One region of the Saccharopolyspora gloriosae genome, then DNA from elsewhere that is predicted to be linked to it. Evidence: riboswitches for the same ligand, from Rfam matches in the RefSeq annotation. Region 1 holds a riboswitch; the other holds the start of a gene.
The links. Region 1 has a riboswitch for cobalamin ahead of metE (5-methyltetrahydropteroyltriglutamate--homocysteine S-methyltransferase). Riboswitches for the same ligand answer to the same signal wherever they lie in the genome.

Region 1 (7,539 bases):
TACCGCCCCCGGCTTCGGATCAGCCGGAGGCCGGGCGCACGGCCTCCGTCGCGCTGATCACGTTCTTGAGCGCGGTCTCCACCTCCGCGTAGCCGCGGGTCTTGAGACCGCAGTCCGGGTTGACCCACAGGCGTTCCGCGGGCACCGCCGCCAGCGCCGCCTTCAGCAGGTCGGTGACCTCCCCGGCTTCCGGGACGCGCGGCGAGTGGATGTCGTACACGCCCGGCCCGACCCCGCGGGCGAACCCGACCGCGTTGAGGTCGTCGAGCACCTCCATGCGCGAGCGGGCCGCCTCGATGCTCGTCACGTCCGCGTCCAGCGCCACGATCGCGTTGATCACGTCGCCGAACTCCGAGTAGCACAGGTGGGTGTGGATCTGGGTGCTCTCGGCGATGCCGGAGGTGGCGAGGCGGAACGATTCCACCGCCCAGTCCAGGTAGTCCTGGTGCGCGGCGGAACGCAGCGGCAGCAGTTCGCGCAGCGCGGGCTCGTCGACCTGGATCACCCGGATGCCCGCGTTCTCCAAGTCCTTGACCTCGTCCCGGATGGCGAGCGCGACCTGCCGCGCGGTGTCGCCCAACGGCTGGTCGTCGCGCACGAACGACCAGGCGAGGATGGTGACCGGTCCGGTCAGCATGCCCTTCACCGGTTTCTCGGTGAGCCGCTGCGCGTACTTCGCCCAGTCCACCGTGATCGGCTCGGGCCGGGACACGTCGCCGAACAGGATCGGCGGGCGCACGCAGCGCGACCCGTAGGACTGCACCCAGCCGTTGTGGGTGCTCACGAATCCGTCCAGGTGCTCGGAGAAGTACTGCACCATGTCGTTGCGCTCCGGCTCGCCGTGCACCAGCACGTCGAGGCCCAGGTCTTCCTGCAGCCGGATGACGCGTTCGATCTCGTCCCGCATCCGCTGCTTGTAGGTGGCCTGGTCGATGCTGCCGGAGCGCAGTGCGGCGCGAGCCTTGCGCACGTCGGTGGTCTGCGGGAAGGAGCCGATCGTCGTCGTCGGCAGCGGCGGCAGGCGCAGCGATTTCCGCTGCGCGGCGAGCCGTTTCGCGTAGTCCCCGCGCTGGGCGTGCTCGGGTTTGAGCGCGGTGAGCCGGGCCTGCACCCGGTCGTTGCGCACCCGTTCGGCGTTCGCCCGGTCCGCGATGCGCCGGCGGCCGTCCTCCAGCTGCTCGGACACCGAGTCGCGGCCCTGGTGCAGCGCGCGGTCGAGGACGACGACCTCGTCGACCTTCTGCGCCGCGAACGCCAGCCACGACTTCACCTGCGGGTCGATGTCGGTCTCGGCTTCGACGTCGTAGGGCACGTGCAGCAGCGAGCACGAGGTGCTCACGGCCACCTCGCCCGCGAGGCCCAGCAGCGTCGCCGCTTTCGCCAGCGCCCCGTCCAGGTCGGTGCGCCAGATGTTGCGGCCGTCGACCAGGCCCGCGACCAGCGTCTTGTCCCGGAGCCCGGAGACCGACGGCAGTTCGTCGACGGTGCGTTGACCTGCGACGAGGTCCACGCCGAGCGCTTCGACCGGTGAGGACGCCAGCACGCCCAGCGCATCGCCGAGGTCGCCGAAGTAGGAGGCGACCAGGATCTTCGGGCGCTGCGCGAGCTCGCCGAGCCTGCGGTAGGCGGTGCGCAGCGCGTCCAGGTCGGCCTGCGAGCGGTCCGCGGCGAACGCCGGTTCGTCCAGCTGGACCCACTCCACGCCCGCGCGGTGCAGCTCGCCCAGCAGTTCCGCGTAGGCCGAGACGAGCTCGTCGACCTTGTCCAGCGGCCGGAACGACGCGGGCGCGCCGTCCCGCGGCTTCGACAGCAGCAGGAACGTCAGCGGGCCGACCACGACCGGGCGGGTCTTGACGCCCAGCTCAGCGGCTTCGTGGTACTGGTCCACCACGGTCTGGTCGGACAGCCGGAACGCGGTCTCCGGGCCGATCTCCGGCACGATGTAGTGGTAGTTCGTGTCAAACCACTTAGTCATCTCCAGCGGTGGCGCGGATTCCACGCCGCGCGCCATCGCGAAGTAGGTGTCGAGCGGGCTCAGCCCCAGCTCCGCGAAGCGGGGCGGTACCGCGCCGAAGGTGACGGCGGCGTCGAGAACCTGGTCGTAGTAGGAGGAAGTGTTCCCCGGCACGGAGTCCAGACCGGCATCGCGCAGCGAGCGCCACGCGTCGGTGCGCAGCGTGCGGGCGACTTCGCGCAGCTCCGGCTCACCGATGCGGGACTTCCAGTAGTTCTCCAGTGCCCGTTTCAGTTCCCGGTTCGGTCCGATCCTGGGATACCCGAGCACGGTGGATCCGATGGTGCTGGTCAACGCTCTCTCCTCGCGAGCTGGACGACAGTTCTGCGAGGTTCGGGCAGGCGTGATCGGCACCCGTCGCCGCGGACGGCGACTCGTCGACCAGGTCCTCCCGCGAGACCTCGCAACAGCGCGCGTCGCGTGGACGCGCGCACCGGCGGCAGGTCTTCGGACTCGTGGGCGTTCCCGGAGGACCGGGGTTCCTACTGGCCGTCGCTTCCCGAGCTCGCGCCCAGTGCTGTGACCGGTCTTCTCAGACCGGTGACGGCGTTCGTTCCCACTCACCGCTGCGGGGCAGTCCCGGATTCGCACCGGGTTCCCTCTTGCCTCGCGCAGCGCCGCTTTCGCAGAGCTGTGCGAACCACCAGCACTTCGGAGGCTACTTGCTTCTGGCGGGAAGACAAGGCCTTGACGTCCCGGTCACCCGGCGTGCACGTGGCCGCGCACGCGAGGATTTCCCGGCCCGGCGGGCAACCCGCGGCGCTCGGGAGCGTCTTCAGGACAGGTGGGGGGAGCGGTTCCCGTCCTGCCGAGCAGGTGGATTCGAGAGGGAGAAAACTGTGGGGATCAACGGAATTCGAGTAACCGTGAGCATCGGTGCGTTGGCCGCGGCGATGGCCCTGGCCCCGTTCGGCGTCGCCACCGCGGATTCGACCGAGACGTCCACAGTGGACTTGAACGGTGATGGGACGCCGGACACCGCGACGCTGGCCGCCGTCGGTGACGGCTCGCGGCAGGTCCTCAAGTTCACAGTGGACGGACGCGTCACCGAGGCGACGCTGACCGGTGACGCCTACGCCGGTACGCGGCCCATGCGGGTGCTCGACGTCAACCACGACGGCAAGCAGGAACTGCTGGTGAGCGAGTCCGTCGGGGCGAACACCGAGTGGTTCGGCGTCTGGGATCTCGGCGCCGACGGCGCCCCGCGCGAGATGACCACTCAGGACGGTCGGCCGCTCAAGATCAACGAAGGTGGCGGCGTCGCCGCGCGGCTCGGCTACGAGTGCGCCCCGGCGGGGTCGGACGGCCGCGTGCTGATCACCCTCGCGGCGTCGAACGAGAGCCAGACGACCGAACCCGCCTACGACGGCAAGCGCGTCGCCTACGACGTGCGCGACGGCGTGGCCGCTCCGGTCGACGAGTACCCGTTCGCCGGGGTCGGCCAGGACGACCCGGTGCTGGTCGTGGAGCCCGGCAGCTGCGCGTGAGCGGACGTCGGGGCCGTCGTGCCGGAGAGCGGCGCGGCGGCCCCGGCGCACGTCCTCCGGCCGTGCGGCCGTGACTCCTTTGTGACCGTTCAGCGGGTTCGAGGACCCGTAGCGGGGTCCGTTCCCGGGCTGAGTTGTCGATCAGCTTGCCGTTCGATACCGGCTCTGCAACGCCGATGGCGTCGGTACCACTGTCGACGGAGTGGCCGGTTACCCTGCTTCCTGCAGCTCACGTGAGCGATGCGCGGGCCCTCGTAGCTCAGCTGGACAGAGCAAAGGACTTCTAATCCTTAGGTCGCAGGTTCGAGTCCTGCCGGGGGCGCTTTTTCCTGGTCACCGGGCGCAGAGCCGATCTCGATCAAGATCGGCTCTGACCTTACCCCCACTCCGCGCGGTAGTCGCACGGAGTGCGGCGGCAGCCGGATCGACGTGCGCCTCGCGGGGAAGGCGTAGGGTCGGGGTACCGGAGGCGATCGGCTGCCGGTGACCGCGAGTGCCGCCGCAGGCGCCCCGCGGTCGTCCCGATCGACATCGCGCCGGAACCGCCGAGATGATCTCGGCCTCGTCGAATCCACACTGCACTCGTGCCTCCGCGATCGCGGACGGCGCCGCAGTGCCCGGTCTCCCTCCGGTGCCGAAGACGGGGCCGACGTCCGGCACGAACGCACTTCCAGAGCTGCGGAGCGGTGGAAGGCCGACCGAGCCGCGCAGCGAGCGTCCGCCGAGCGGACGTGATCGCGCACCCGCCGCAGCCGATTCACCTGACGCATGAGGAGATTTCGATGAACACGCACACCCAGCAGTGGTCCACCGACGTCGTCGTGGAGCCCGCGGTGTTCAGCCACCCCGAGGACCAGCAGCCCGCCCCGCGCCCGGAGGCGGGTGGGCGGACCGACCTCCGCTCGCGCGACATCCGGTTCTCGGAGCAGCCGGCCACCGCGGGGCGGTGAGCGCGCCGCCCGATCCGCGGCGGACCTCGCGTGGCGTCTCCGCCGGTCATCTCCGGCCCCGTGCCGCTGCCACCGTTGTGATGTCCGACCCGAAACCGCAGGTCAGAGTCCGGAAGTTAGGCTCGTTGCGTGGCTTCTGAGACCGTTACGCCCGACCCGCGCACCAGGTCCACCACCGTCGGGATCTTGGTCGTCACGGCCGGGATCCTCGCCGCGGTGGTGGCCGCGGCACTCACCGCGATGTCGGCGAGCGACTCCTACGCCGCCTACGGACTGCCCGATCCGGGAACGGTCACCAGCCTCGGGCTGCCGGTCGTCCGGGTGCTCGCCGAGGCCGGTGCGGTCGTGTGCATCGGCTCGTTGCTGCTGGCGGCGTTCGGCATCCCCGCGCGGCGCTCCGGACCACTGCTCGCCGACGGCTACGCCGCGGTGCGCACCGCCGGCTGGGCCGCGGCGGTGTGGTGCGCCGGTGCCTTGCTGCTCGTCCCGTTCACCGCCGCCGACGCGACCGGCCGCCCGATCCACGAGGTGCTCAGCGCCGAGGTGCTGTTCGGGCTCGTCGACGCGCTGGAAGAGGCCAAGGCGTGGCTGCTGACCGCGGGGATCGCGCTGGTGCTCGCCGTGGGCTGCCGGGTCGTGCTGTCCTGGGGCTGGACGGTCGTGCTGTTCGCGATCTCGCTGCTCGGGCTGTTCCCGGTGATCGCCACCGGCCACTCCGCCAGCGGCGGCGCCCACGACATCGCCACGAACAGCCTGCTGTTCCACCTGTTCTCGGCCACGTTGTGGGTCGGGGGGCTGGTGGCGCTGCTGGCGCACCTGGCGCGCGGCGGCGCGCACGCCGGGCTGGTGGCGCGGCGGTTCTCCCGGATCGCGCTGGTGTGCTGGATCGTCATGGCCGTCTCCGGCGTCCTCAACTCCTTCGTGCGGGTTCCGCCGGACCAGCTGGTCACGACGACCTACGGGCTGCTGGTCCTGGTCAAGATCGTGCTGCTGGCCGTGCTCGGCGTCATCGCCTACTTCCAGCGGGAGCGGGCGGTGCGGCGCGTCGAGGAGGGCGCGGACACCCTGCTGCGCCTGGGCGCGATCGAAGTGCTGACCATGTTCGCGACGATCGGGGTGGCCGTCGCGCTCGGCCGCACCCCGCCGCCCGCGGAGCTGGGCGCGGTCCCGGACCGCACGGAGCTGCTGATCGGCTATCCGCTGGACGGGGCTCCGACGGCGCTGAAGCTGTTCTTCGACGGCCGGTTCGACCTGGTCTACGGCACCGCGTCGCTCGTGCTGGCCGGGCTGTACCTCTACGGCGTGCGCGTGCTGCGCCGCCGCGGCGACCGGTGGCCGGTGGGCCGCACCGCGGCCTGGCTGCTCGGCTGCGCGAGCATCCTGTTCGCCACGTCCTCGGGCATGGGCCGCTACGCGCCGGCGATGTTCAGCGTGCACATGGGCCAGCACATGATCCTGTCCATGCTCGCGCCGGTGCTGCTGGTGCTGGCGGGGCCGACGTCGCTCGCGCTGCGGGCGCTCAAGCCCGCGGGGAAGGGCGAACCGCCCGGCGCCAGGGAGTGGCTGCTGGCGTTCCTGCACTCACCGCTGACCCGGTGGCTGACGAATCCGTTCGTGGCGCTGGCGCTGTTCGTCGGCTCGTTCTGGGCGCTGTACTTCTCCGGGCTGTTCGACGCGGCGCTGCCGGAGCACTGGGCGCACCTGCTGATGAACGCGCACTTCCTGCTGGCGGGTTACGTCTTCTACTGGCCGGTGATCGGCATCGATCCCGCGCCGCGGCCGTTGCCGTCGCTGGCGAAGGTGGGGCTGGTGTTCGCCTCGATGCCGTTCCACGCGTTCTTCGGCATCACCTTGATGATGTCCAAGAACGTGATCGGCTCGGACTTCTACCGTGGCCTGTCGCTGCCGTGGGCGCCGGATCTGCTGGCGGACCAGAACCTGGGCGGCGGGCTCGCGTGGGCGTCGGGGGAGGTGCCGCTGGTGGTGGTGATGCTGGCGCTGCTGATCCAGTGGTCGCGCGCCGATGATCGGGAGGCCCGGCGCTACGACCGCAGGGCCGCCGCCGACGGGGACGCGGATCTGGTCGCCTACAACGAGATGCTGCGGCGGCTCTCCGGTGGTGATGCCGCCGGTTCGGGCTCGCAATCTCGTTCCGATGGGTGACCCACGAAGGTGGAATCAGCCTCGATCTCGGGTGCGGTTGTCCACAGGCGCTCGATCTGTGCACAGATCGTGAAATCGGGGTAGCGCGGCGTGATCGCCGCGGCGCACTCTGGAATCGGGCCGAGGGACGGCTCCGATGCTCCGAAGGGTGGGCCGTGATGTTCGAGACGACCGTGGCAGTGGTGGGGACCGTGCTCACCGAGCCGAAGATCCGGGAGACCTCCCGCGGCGAGCGGGTCGTCAGCTTCCGGCTGGCGGGCAATTCCCGGCGCTACGACAAGGAAGCCGAGAGGTGGGTGGACGGCGACCGCCTGGTGGTCACCGTCAACTGCTGGCGCAGGGTGGCCGACGGGGTGATCGGAGTGGTGGGCAAGACCACGCCGGTGCTCGTGTCCGGGCGGCTGCACACCCGCGAGTACGAGTCGGCCGCCGGGTGGCGCACCGCCGTCGAGGTGGAGGCCGCGGCCGTGGGACTGGATCTGGCGCGGGGCAACCGTTTTCCCGGATCAGCCGATCGGCTCGCCGCCGAGCTCGACGCCGTCCAGGGCGAATCCGGCGTCGACCGGCCGCGGCCCGCGGCGGCCAGGGGCGGGTGACCTGCGGGGGTGCGGGGCGGTCCGGTGACCAGCGGTGGAGCCGGGCGAGCACGGGACGTGCGCTGCCGGTGGAGCGGCAACCGACGGCGGTGCACGGGCCGACACGGGTCGCAACTACGATTCAGGGCATGGCCGAGTTCATTTACACCATGAAGAAGGTGCGGAAGGCGCACGGGGACAAGGTCATCCTCGAGGATGCGACCATCCAGTTCCTCCCCGGTGCCAAGATCGGCGTCGTTGGCCCGAACGGCGCCGGCAAGTCGACCGTGCTCAAGATCATGGCGGGACTCGAACACCCGAACAACGGTGAAGCGTTCCTCTCGCCCGGT
Region 2 (7,539 bases), 1.5 Mb from region 1:
TCGTCCTGATCTTGGCTGCCATCGGTCTGAGGTGGGGCGACATCCCCGCGGAGTGGGATCCCGTCGGGCGAGCGATCCGCTCCGATCCCGATTCCATCGAAACGGGTGTCCAAGGATTCATCCTCCTCCCGTCGGTGTCCGCCGCCATGATGGCTTCGATCGCCTACTTCTTCGTGGGACGAGATGTACTGCTGTCGCGTGCTGGTGCGACTGTTTCCGCGCTGGGGGGAGTCGTCGGGCTCCTAGTTGGTCCGGGTGCTGTCCTGTTCGCGCTCTCCGGAGGAGTGGTCGTGCTAGGTCAGTGGATGTCGCCGCTCATCGCGTTGTGGACTTCCGCGCTGGTGAACTTCGTCTTCATGCTGCTCGTGTTCGGGTGGGATCATGAAAGCGGTCATCACTTCACGTTTCGGCGGTGACCGTCCGGTCCGGATCGAGTGCGGCGTCCGCTGCCGGCGCCGAGGGCCGACCCGCTCCCGCGGTGTGGTCTTTTCCCCAGCGAATGGGGCCTAACGTCGGCGGCACGCCCATGATCGCTGCCCCGCCGCGGAGGACACATCCATGACCGTCGACGAGCTGCCGCTGCTGAAGTCCGAAGGGTCCGTGGTCGGCAGGCTGAGCCCGCTGATGCGGCAGCTGCGCGAACGCGGCCCCGTCGTCAAGGTGCGCACCCGCGCCGGTGATGAGGCGTGGCTGGTGACCCGGCTCGCCGAGCTCAAGCAACTGCTCAAGGACCGCCGCATCGGCCGCTCCCACCCCGACCCGGAGAACCGGCCCCGCTACCTCGACAGCCCGCTGCTGGACACCCTGGTGCGCAGCGACGATCCGGAGGTGGCGCGCGAGATCCACGTGAAGACCCGCGCCGCGCTCACCCCCCACTTCTCCGCGAAGCGGATGGTCGCGCTGCGGGAGCGGGTCGCCGCGCGCGTCGCCGCGCACCTGGACCGGATCACGGCGTCCGCGCCGCCGGTGGACCTGCACGCGGAGCTGTCGCTGCCGCTGTCGTTCGAAGTGCTCTGCGATCTGCTCGGCGTCGCCGAGCACGACCGGTTCATGGCGATGCTGGCCGGGGCCGGACGGCTCGACGAGTCGGAGAAGGTGGCCGTCGGAGCCCAAGAGCTGTTCGCCTACCTGCAGGAACTGGTCGAGGAGAAGCGCCGCGAACCGGACGAGCACCTCATCTCCGCGCTGTGCGAGGCGGAGATCGACGACGGCACGGTGTGCGAACTGATCTCCACGATCAGCTTCTCGTACCTGGTGACGCCGACGAACCTCAGCGCGGGCATCGCCCTGTTCGCCTCGCACCCCGAGCAGCGCGAACGCGTCGTGCGCGACCCCGGCCTGCTGGAGACCGCCGTCGAGGAGGTGCTGCGGCTGAGCAAGGTCGACGAGTCCTTCCAGCCCCGCTACGCCGGCGAGGACATCGAGATCGGCGGTGTCGTCATCAAGGCCGGTGACCTGGTGCTGTGCGACCACTACTCGCCGTCGTTCGACGACCGCGTCTTCGACGACCCGGAGACCTTCGACGTCGGCCGCAGCCCCAACCCGCACTTGGCGTTCAGCCACGGCCTGTCGCACTGCATCGGTGCCCCCCTCGCGCGCATCGAACTCCAAGAGGTCTACGGAGCGCTCCTGCGCCGCCTGCCCGACCTCACCCTCGCCGTCCCGATCGAAAAGGTCGGCATGCCCACCGATTCCGAAGACGACGAACAAATGGGCAACGGAATCGCAAGACTCCCCGTCACCTGGTGACGTCTGTGTCTTGTCAGCGACGAAGTCGCTGAGCAGCGACCACGCACGCAGCCGGAACACCCGCGGGTTCTCAGTGGCTTCCTCGCGAGGACGGCCTTTTCCCTCGTGGCGGAGCCACTCGGGAAAAAAGATCCCGCAGCGAGGAAGCAACTGAGGTTCCGCCACCCGACCACCTATGCAGGCCGCCCACCCCTGCTCACGGCGAGGAACATCACCTTGATGGAGTAGTGGGATGTCCGGTTAGGGTGCTCGGGAGCCTGTCGCGCCCGTGAGGGCAGGGAATCCGGTCGGAAGCCGGAGCTGACGCGCAGCGGTAGGGGCGATGGGCGAGGACGGCCACGGCCGGAACCACTGGACCTCCCGGTCCGGGAAGGGGCCTCGCCCGGTGAGCCCGAGCCCGAAGACCTGGCCGGCTCCCCGGACCGCAGGCGGTTCCGGGTCGCAGCCTGCCGGACTCCGCGCCTGGGTCCGGGGTGAGGAACCTCGTGCCATGCCGTTCTCGCAAGCCCGCTCGTTACGCCTCGGGCTGGTGGCGCTGGCCGCCGCTGTGCTGGTCTCGTGCGCCGCGCCCGCCGACGACACCATCCGCGGCGAGGCCGCGACGACGGTGCGCAACTGCGACACCGACGTCACCGTCGAAGCGCCGCCGCGGCGCGCGGTGTCGCTGAACCAGTCCACGACCGAGATCATGCTGGCCTTGGGGCTGGCGGATCGGATGGTGGGCACCGCGACCTGGACCGACCCGGTCGATCCGGCGCTGGCGGAGGCGAACTCGCGGGTGCCGCGGCTGGCCGACAACAACCCGTCGTTCGAGTCGGTGCTGGGCACCGAACCGGACTTCGTGCTCGGCGCCTACAAGGCCGTGTTCACCGATGAGGGGGTCGCCGACCGCGAGCGGTTCGGTGAGCTGGGCGTGCCGACGTACCTGTCGCCGAGCAACTGCTTCCCGGAGGAGGCGCCGCTGCCGAAACCGGTGGAGCTCGACGACATCTACCGCGAGGTGCAGGAGATCGCCGACCTGTTCGGCGTCCCCGAACGTGGTCACGCGCTCACCGAGCAGCTGCGCGGCCGGGTCGCGGCGGCGCAGCGGAAGGTCGCCGGGCTCGACTCCCGCGCCGAGACCTCGGTGCTGTTCTGGTTCGCCCGCACCGAATCGCCGTACATGGCGGGTTCCACCGGATCACCCGCGGTCATGACCCGCGCGCTGGGCGTGCGCAACGCCTACGCGGACATCAGCTCGATGTGGCCGCAGGTGTCCTGGGAGGACGTCCTCGCGCGCGACCCGGACCTGCTGGTGCTCGGCGACCTCACCCGCGACGGCGAAGGCGACGGGCTGGCGGCGAAGACCCGGTTCCTGCACGAGGATCCGGCGGTGTCCCGGCTCGCGGCGGTGCGAGACGGGCACCTGATGGGCATGACGGGCACCGAGCTCAACGTCAGCATGCGCACCGTGCGGGGCATCGAACGGCTCGCGGATCGGCTCGTCGAGATGGACCGGCAGCGGTGACGGCAGCGCCGTCAGCGGGGAGACTGCCGCCGGTCGCGATCGTGCTCGCCGGGATTCCGGCGCTGCTGCTGTCGATCGCGGTCGCGGTCACGCTCGGGCCGGCGCACCTCACCGTCGGCGACGTCGGCAGCGTGGTCGCCGATCGGCTGGGCCTGCTCGACACCGACGTCTCCCGCATCGGTCAGGGCATCGTGTGGCAGCTGCGGCTGCCGCGGGCGCTGCTGGCCGCGATCTGCGGAGCCGGGCTCGGCGTGTGCGGGGCGGTGCTGCAATCGCTGCTGCGCAACCCGCTCGCCGATCCGTTCCTGCTCGGCGTGTCCGCCGGAGCGTCCACCGGCGCGGTGTCGGTCGTGGTGCTCGGGCTCGGCGCGGGTGCGATCGGGCTCACCGCGGGCGCGTTCGCCGGGGCGCTGGTGGCGTTCGCGCTGGTGATGCTGCTCGCCTCGGTCGCGGGTGGGGCGGCCGGGCACACGGTGCTCGCCGGGGTCGCTGGCACCCAGCTGTTCTCCGCGCTCACCTCCTACATCGTGATCACCTCGGCGGACGCGGAGCAGACCCGCGGGGTGCTGTTCTGGTTGCTGGGGTCGTTGTCCGGCGCGCGGTGGAACGACGTCGCGATCTCCGCGGCGGTGTGCGCGGTGTGCCTGGTGCTGTGCCTGTCGCGGGCGGGGGCGCTGGACGCGTTCGCGTTCGGGCAGGACGCCGCGGCCTCCCTCGGCGTCCGGGTGGCACGGTTGCGGGCGGTGCTGCTGGTGGCGACCGCGCTGCTGGCCGCGACGCTGGTGGCCGCCGCCGGTGCGATCGGTTTCGTCGGGCTGGTGCTGCCGCAGGCCGCGCGGCTGCTCGTGGGTCCGCGCCACCGCGCGCTGCTGCCGGTGACCGCCGTGCTCGGCGCGGTGCTGCTGGTGTGGGTGGACGTGCTGGCCACGACCATCGCCGCCCCGCAGGAAGTGCCCGTCGGCGTCGTCACCGCGCTCGTCGGCGTGCCCGCGTTCGCCGTGCTGCTGGCCAAGCGGGGGAGGGTGTCGTGAGCCTGTCCGCGCACGACGTGTCCTGGTCCGCCGGAGGCGCGCTGATCCTCGACGGGGTGGGCCTGCGCGTCGACGAGGGCCGCACGGTGGGCCTGCTCGGGCCGAACGGGTCCGGGAAGTCCTCGCTGCTGCGGCTGCTGGCCGGACTGCGGCGACCGAGCTCCGGGGCCGTCGAGATCGGCGGGCGCGCGGCGCCGCAGTGGCCCCGGCGCGACCTGGCTCGCCGGGTGGCGGTGGTGGAGCAGCAGGTGGGCACCGACGTCGATCTCACCGTGACCGAGGTGGTCGCCCTCGGCCGCACCCCGCACCGCAACGGCTGGGGCGGCGCGAACCCGGCCGACGCGGAGATCATCCGGCGGGTGCTGGCGCAGACCGGGCTCGACGCGCTCGCGAACCGGCGCTGGCACAGCCTTTCCGGTGGGGAACGGCAACGCGCGCAGATCGCGCGGGCCTTGGCGCAGGAACCGGCGGAACTGATCCTCGACGAGCCGACGAACCACCTCGACATCGCCCACCAGCTGGAACTGCTCGCGCTGGTGCGGCGACTGCCGGTGACCAGCGTGATCGCCCTGCACGACCTGAACCTGGCGGGGATGTTCTGCGACGAACTCGCGGTGCTCTCCGGCGGTCGGGTGGTGGCCACCGGAACCCCGGCGGAGGTGCTGACCGAGCAGCTCGTGGCCGACGTGTACGGCGTGCGGTGCTCGGTGTCCATTGTGGATGGAAATCCGCACGTGCGATTCCGCGCCGGGTGAAAATCGGCGTTCTGTCGGGTTCGAGCTCGAATTGATCACCGTGCGTGTCGTCGAGCTCGACTCCGTTGGTTCGATCGGACGACCCGAACGTGCGCCCATGCGGGTTTTTCGTGAATGTGCGGCGAAAAGGACCCACCGCCTTCGCGCGCGTCGTGACTCGCGCTAACGTGGCTCCGCGGAATTCGCTGATTTCCGGACGCGTTTCGCCGTTTCGAACTCGACAACAGGGGGTCGACGTGGACCTGGAGATCTCGCTGACCGGGGACGATGCGGCGGACGACTTGCGCGCACTGCGGACGTGGCTGGCCGAGGAGCCGGAGCTGCGAGGGCGCGTGCAGCTCGTCGAACGTCCTCCCGAACCAGGTCATCTCGGCACCGTTCCGACGTTGATCCTGGTGGCGCTGGGAACCGGGGCGACGACGTCCGGAGTCGTCACCGCCGTGAGCACGTGGTTGCAGCACCGGGCCGCCGAGGTCGCCTGCACCGTCACCAGGACCGCCGACGGCACCGGTGGCACGTTGTCCGCCGGGCAGCTGCGAGCAGCGGACCTGACCGCTCGCGGGCGGCTCGCGAACGAACTGTCCACGGCGCTCGCCGCGACCACGTCCGATGCGTCGCGCCTGGAGGGATGATCCGGCGATGGCCGAGTTGCGCTCGCCGGGTAGCAGGGTGGTCCTGGTCGGCACGCAGAGCTGCGCGAACGACGTCGCGGCGCCGCCGGTTCCCGCTGTCGAGTCCACTATGGACGATCTGGCGGGCGTGCTGGCGAAGCGGTGCGGGGTGCGTTCGGAGCAGATCATTCGGATCTTGGATTCGGCCGATCCGATGCGGATGGGGCTCGCGGTGGCGGAAGCGGCGGATCAGGCGACGGATGTGCTGCTCGTGCACTACGTGGGGCACGGGTTCGTCAGCGCCGACGGTGAGCTGTACTTGGCGACGAAGGCGACGGACCCCGAGTCGTACCGGCTGGAGCACAGTTCCGTCGCGTACTCCTCGATCCGGCGGAGCCTGCTCAACAGCCGGGCCCGCGCGATCGTCGTGGTGCTGGACTGCTGCTTCTCCGGCCGCGCGATCGGCACGCTCAGCTCGCAGGACCCGATCGATCTCGCAGATGTGCACGGTGGGTACGTGCTGACTTCGGCGGCGCGTGATCAGGTCGCGCTGGCGCCTCCCGGGGCCCGGCACACCGCGTTCACCGGTGAGCTGATCCGGCTGCTCGACCGCGGCGATCCCACCGGTCCGGCGCTGCTGAGCATGCGCGACGTCTTCCGGAGTTTGGACCGGGAGCTGCACCGGCGCGGACTGCCCCGGCCCCGCCAGCGCGGCAGCGAACGCATCGACGACCTGGTGCTGGCCGCGAATGCCGCGCACTCCGCGACCACCGTCCCGCCGCGAACGGCTCCACTGCCTCCTGCGCCGCCGAAGCGGAGTGCTTCCAGGAAGCGGGGTGCTCTCGGGAAGCGGGGTGCTCTCAGGTGGCCTGCCGTGCCTGGAAGACGATTGCTCGTTGCTCTCCTGGCGACTGGAGCGGCGCTTGCGGTGGCGGTGCAGTTCGGGTCCTCCGATCCGGTCTCGCCCACGCCACCGCCGAGCGGATGCGCGAGCCGGTCCGCTCCGGCCGACTGCGACGCCCCCGCGCCGTCGACCGCTCTTGACAGCCAGGGCAGGTTCGTGACGCTGCACCAGGATGCGGCGGGCGTCGTCCGGTACCAGCAGCGGCCTGACGGTTCGCTGGCTCAACCGGAGGAGCTCGGGGACGCGGTCGCCCACGGTGCCGTCATCCTGCCGGATTCCAACGAAAAACTGATCGCGTTCGGGGTCGACGAGAGCGGCAAGCTGGAGTACAACCTGGCGATCGGCGGTGATGTCCGTGCCGCGAAGGGCAACTGGCGGCAGTTGGCGCACGTCGGCGATGCGCGCGGAAGACCTGCGGCGGCCAAGGACGGCACGGGGAAGATCACGGTGTTCTTCCGGGACGCCGGCGACGAGCTCTGGAGCATCAGTCAACTCGAAGCCGGGGAGGACAAGTGGGGCGGCGCCGTCCTGATGGGCGACAAGAACTCGGCCGCGCCGATCTTCGGGGACCCCGAGGTGCACATCGACCGCAACGGCACGCTGCGGGTCTTCGCGTTGGACAAGGAGACCAGGACTCTTCGCGCCTGGGCGCAGAAGCCCGGCCAGAGCTTCAAGGAGAATCCGCAGAACCCGTTCCGCGACAGGCCGCTCAAGGCGGCGCCGACGGTGGCTCTGCAAGGGGACGGGCGGATGCACTTGTTCGCCCTGGACGAATCCGGAGCGCTGTGGCAGACCATAGAGGGCGCCCCCAACAGCTGGCCGGCGAGCTCGAACCCCGTTCCAGGGCTCGAAGGCGTCCACACGGGCTCGCCGGTGGCGGCGACGAACGCCGACGGCGGCGTGACGGTGTTCGCCCAGCTCGCGGAGAAGCCCGGCCGCGTGGTCTACGCCTCCGGCGGCGGCCCGGTGCCGGGAACGCTGG

Region 2: linked by a shared signal. The riboswitch ahead of BJ969_RS10800 (ABC transporter substrate-binding protein) and the one ahead of metE (5-methyltetrahydropteroyltriglutamate--homocysteine S-methyltransferase) in region 1 are both predicted to bind cobalamin.

What each region holds. Positions count from the first base shown of each region.
Region 1 is NZ_JACHIV010000001.1:922,465-930,003, forward strand. It holds gene metE (5-methyltetrahydropteroyltriglutamate--homocysteine S-methyltransferase) at 20-2,308, opposite strand; cobalamin riboswitch at 2,436-2,674, opposite strand; gene BJ969_RS04400 (FG-GAP-like repeat-containing protein) at 2,881-3,501, shown strand; tRNA gene BJ969_RS04405 (tRNA-Arg) at 3,750-3,823, shown strand; gene BJ969_RS04410 (hypothetical protein) at 4,284-4,451, shown strand; gene BJ969_RS04415 (bifunctional copper resistance protein CopD/cytochrome c oxidase assembly protein) at 4,581-6,614, shown strand; gene BJ969_RS04420 (single-stranded DNA-binding protein) at 6,773-7,210, shown strand; gene ettA (energy-dependent translational throttle protein EttA) at 7,339-7,539, shown strand, end outside.
Region 2 is NZ_JACHIV010000001.1:2,433,629-2,441,167, forward strand. It holds gene BJ969_RS10790 (caspase, EACC1-associated type) at 1-416, shown strand, start outside; gene BJ969_RS10795 (cytochrome P450) at 559-1,749, shown strand; cobalamin riboswitch at 2,026-2,156, shown strand; gene BJ969_RS10800 (ABC transporter substrate-binding protein) at 2,240-3,256, shown strand; gene BJ969_RS10805 (FecCD family ABC transporter permease) at 3,253-4,287, shown strand; gene BJ969_RS10810 (ATP-binding cassette domain-containing protein) at 4,284-5,042, shown strand; gene BJ969_RS10815 (effector-associated constant component EACC1) at 5,279-5,674, shown strand; gene BJ969_RS10820 (caspase, EACC1-associated type) at 5,682-7,539, shown strand, end outside.